Regions from separate parts of the Synechococcus sp. PROS-9-1 genome, predicted to be linked through region 1. Evidence: predicted binding sites of a transcription regulator. Region 1 holds the regulator's gene; the other holds the start of a gene.
The links. The regulator NtcA, encoded in region 1, controls nitrogen genes in cyanobacteria. The targets are predictions, from matches to a motif close to GTANCNNNNGNTAC.
Positions count from the first base shown of each region.

Region 2: the regulator NtcA is predicted to act here: its motif matches at 1,499-1,512, upstream of SynPROS91_RS11890 (anthranilate phosphoribosyltransferase family protein).

Region 1 is NZ_CP047961.1:323,989-326,188, forward strand. It holds gene SynPROS91_RS01555 (DUF3084 domain-containing protein) at 1-534, opposite strand, end outside; gene ntcA (global nitrogen regulator NtcA) at 586-1,320, opposite strand; gene rph (ribonuclease PH) at 1,398-2,123, opposite strand.
Region 2 is NZ_CP047961.1:2,232,297-2,234,496, reverse strand. It holds gene SynPROS91_RS11895 (MFS transporter) at 1-351, opposite strand, end outside; gene SynPROS91_RS11890 (anthranilate phosphoribosyltransferase family protein) at 371-1,444, opposite strand; gene cynS (cyanase) at 1,963-2,200, shown strand, end outside.

The DNA.
Region 1 (2,200 bases):
CAGCGCTAAGAGAGAGTCTTCCAGTTGATTGAGTTCCTTCTCGCCACTACGAATTTGCGAGCGCACGGCCGAGAGTTCCTGCTCGGTGCGTTGGATCTCAACATCTTTCGCATCCACGTCTTGGCTCAATCGCTGCCGCTCCTCTTCTAAGGATCGGGTTTGTTCCTGGAGGGGCTTGAGGGTGCGACGCAGTTCTGCCGCTCGCTGTTGGGCCGTTGTGAGCTCTTTGCCGGCTTGCTTCTGAGCGCGTTTGCTTGTTTTGAGGTCGGCGCGACTGCTCCGCAATTTGGATTCGAGAGCATTGAGTTCAAACAGGCCGACCCTCAGCTGCCGACTCACCAACAGCAAGAGTCCAAGGGAAAGCGCACTAATCAGGCTGCCCGTTAACACCGTAATCACCACTGCCGTGCGCTTCGGACGCAGTCCAAGCAAGCTCAGCCGAGCTTTCCCTACGCGAGAGCCAAGGCGGTCTCCCAGAGTGGAGAGCACGCCTCCAAGCACAAGCAAAGCGAGAAGTAGAAACCAACCGGTCACGGAGAATGAAGGATCAGAGTTCGGACGTGAGCTCCATCTTCACCTGAATGGTCAGCTGAACCGTTTGGCTAGAGCGATTGGATCGAGAACAGTGATCTTTTTGCGATCGATATCGACAAGGCTCGATGACTTGAGGTCCCCAAGGAGACGAGTGATTGTCACGCGTGTGGAACCGATGGCCTCGGCGATGGCTTGGTGTGAAAGGCGTAGGTCGATGGTGATGCCACGTTGACCAGGCACGCCGAAATCTCGACACAGCACCAGCAGAAAACTCACCAGCCGAGATGACATGTCCCGATGGGTGAGGGTTTCGATCATCGTTTCGGTCTGAAGAATCCTGCTGGACAGACCCTGCAACAACAGCAAGCCAACACTGGTGTCAGCTTCGATAGCCTGCCGAACAGATGTGGCTGGAGCCGTCACCATCTCCACTCTTGTGAAAGCGATTGAGTGGTAGAAGCGATCAGAGCGGTGACCTGTTAGTAACGACAGAACCCCAAACAAACTGTTTTCACGTAACAAGGCAACAGTGATTTCCTCTCCAGATTCGTAAACCCTGGAGAGGCGGACGGCACCTCGTCGAATGAGATAGACCTTTTCAGCAGGGTCGCCAGGGAAAAAGATGGTTTTCCCACGCTCCACCATCTCGGTATTGGCACCATCGAGTCCCCGAATAACGTCTTGAAGGGTGCGGCTGGCTGGAACCGAGGGGCTTCCGAAGTTCGAGCCCACCGGGCGAATTGTTGGTGGTGCGTAGCGGCTGAAGCCGCGGCTGACCTCGCCCATGGTCCCTACTCGTACTTCGGGATGCTATGGATCAGCCCCTCCTGCTCATGTAGCAAGGAACACGAAACTCCGCATTTTCACCTAGCGGAGAGCGCCGTTCTTTGATCGTTCATGATCTGCTTCAGGCCAGGCTCGGCTAGGTCAAGAAGGGCATTGAGCTGGTCACGGCTAAAAGGAGCTCCTTCCGCAGTGCCCTGCAGCTCCAGCAAATGCCCTTCTTCGTTCATCACGATGTTGAGATCCACATCGGCTTGGCTGTCTTCGCTGTAGTCGAGATCGAGAAGGGGGCGATTGTGGATCACGCCAACGGAGACGGCGGCCACCTGGGATTGGACAGGGTTGGTGTTGAGGACCCCTTGTTGAACAAGACGCTCACAGGCGCGTTGAAGCGCGACCCAAGATCCGCTGATCGCAGCGGTGCGGGTGCCTGCATCCGCCTGAATCACATCGCAATCGATTCTCAACGTGTTTTCGCCGAGAGCTTCCATGTTGATGGCTGCGCGCAGGCTGCGGCCGATTAGGCGCTGAATCTCTTGGGTGCGTCCGCTCAATTTGAGCAGTTCTCTGTTTTGACGCTCCGGAGTTGATCCAGGCAGGAGTCGGTATTCGGCGCTGAGCCACCCCTTGCCTTGATCTTTGCGCCAGCGAGGCACCCCTTCTTGATGACAAACGCTGCAAAGAACAGCGGTGCGTCCGCTGTGGATGATCACTGAACTCAGGGCAAATCCCATGGGATCCCAGCTGATCGAGAAGGGGCGAAGGTCGCCCGGCTGACGTCCGTCATTGCGAGAGGTATCGGTCATAAGCCCAGGGTGCGGAGGTGCTTTGAGCCTGCCAGTTGGCTTGGCACACCATGGATGGTGTTAAAACACTTGTGCAT
Region 2 (2,200 bases), 370 kb from region 1:
TACCCCATCGATCAGACGGGCTCCAAACAGGAGAAACAGGGGCAACACAGCACCAGCGGGCCAGTCATGGCTCAAGGTGATTGCGAAGAGTCCGAGGCCCAGAACGGAACCACTCACGCAGATGGCGATCACGGGCCTGCGGCCGAAGCGATCACTCAGGGCTCCAATTAATGGCGTTGCTGCGAATTGCGCGAGGGCGTAGCTGCCAGCTAACAACCCAAGGGTGCGACCGTCGGCATTGAACGATGCCAACAGAAATGGCAGCAATGGAAAAACAATGCTTTCGCTCAGTCGGTCATTGAGCAGCGTGAGAAACGCACTGACCAAAGTTGGAACGTGAGGACGGCGCACGTTCGATCGAGGCGGTTATTCACCTTCCCACAGATGCTCGCCACGCGATCAATTGCTCTAACGCTGCGCTGCCTACTCCATTGGCTTGCATGGTTTGGGCTTCTTCCACGCCATCCTCCAAGCTTTTGCTCAGTCCGCTCAACCAGAGGTAACAGCCTGTGTTCCAACGCAAGGAATCGGCCATGGGCCCTTGGCCCAGAAGTGCCTCTTTGGCGTGCGCAGCCCAGGCTTCCTCCGATTCCCAGCGGGGGTCATCTCCGAAGCAGCCATGGTCCCGGGGATGAACGATGTGTCGTTCAGGCTCCCCTGAGTTGTGTATCCGAGCCGTGATTCCGGCTCGACTAACAGGCAAGTCTGTGCCGCCTTCTAAGCCTTTTACGGTGATGACGTCCTTTTCTCCGGCTAGTTCCAGGGCTTGCCAGGCTCGGCTTTCCGTTGGCGGATGTACAAAACCACTCACAAGTAGGTGGTGCCCTTGGTGTGCGGTCCAGAGCAGCTCAGCGCTGGCTAATGGAGGGCGTTTCCCGAGATCATCCCGAGCGGGCAGCAGAACCTCGCCTAGGGGGAAGTGTTCCGGTTGATAAATAAGGGCAAGACCATGCAGGTTGAATCCTGTTTGAACATCGTTGATAGACAGCCCGCTCAAGTTGAGCCCGATGGCAGCGAACAGTTCTGCGGCGGTGATTCCAAATTTCACGGGCATTCGCCTCCCTCCCTGTAAGACCACGGGTTGTCCGGACCCCACCAACAGCAAGGTCGTTAAGGGGTAGATCGGTGCCGTGCGAGATCGACCGTCAAAGGGCATGCCAAAGCAGATCGGCCGGCGTTGCTCAGGTTGACTGAGAAGACAGGGCCCAAGCCTTTTATAGGTATCGAGCATGCCGGTGAGCTCCTGAGGTTCAGGCCGGCGAATGCGATGGGCGATCAGAAAGGCGCCGATTTGAACGTCTGACGCTCCTCCCGTGAGCATCAACTCCATGGCCTCATCGGCTTCGCTTCGGGTCAACCCTTTGCTGGTGTGCTCTCCACTGCCGATTTTGCGTAGCAATTGCTTGAAATATGCTCGCTTTTTGGCTTGTGGAGGCGTTTCCATTGATATGACCGCGGAACCAAAGGAGATCGTTCCGCAGAATTATCTCCTTTGGCGGTAGTCATTGATACTGGACTGTTTTATGCGCCTTAAGGGTTAGCTCGTGCATAGGCCTGCAAAGCTTCCATGGAGTGGGTGGGATGGATGCTGTCGCCCCTCGGCGTAATAGAGACGTTCAATGAGCAGGTTTGGAAACGTTTGGTGCACAAGTGAAGGTGTGACTGACAAAGAGTCGCTAATAAGGAAGCTATTGATACTTTTTAAGGCTTGATCCAGGATTTGATTTAACTGATTCGCAAATGAGGAAAGAAACATGAAAACGACCTAACCATCAACAAATTAATGATGCGCTTTTCCTCTCAGTCGTTCTGTCGCCGATGCTGCCAATTGGTTGCTCCTGGATTGTGCATTGGTAGCTAATGCATCAATTTTGGGTCTTGATCTTGTAGATGATTGATTCACTGCTGAGTGGCTACGCAAGGCGTGCTGATCTCTAGTAGTTCATTTATTCTTCTTTTTACATGACAACGACGGTTACTGCTTCTCTCATGGCAGCAAAAAAGGCTAAGGGGCTTTCTTTTGCTGATCTAGAAGCGGCCCTTGGGCTCGATGAAGTTTGGATTGCTTCCCTCTTTTATGGACAGGCCACCGCATCCCCTGAAGAAGCAGAGAAATTAGCAACTTTGTTGGCTCTAGATCCAGCCATTACCTCTGCACTGCAAGAGTTTCCAACGAAAGGAAGTCTCGATCCAGTAATAC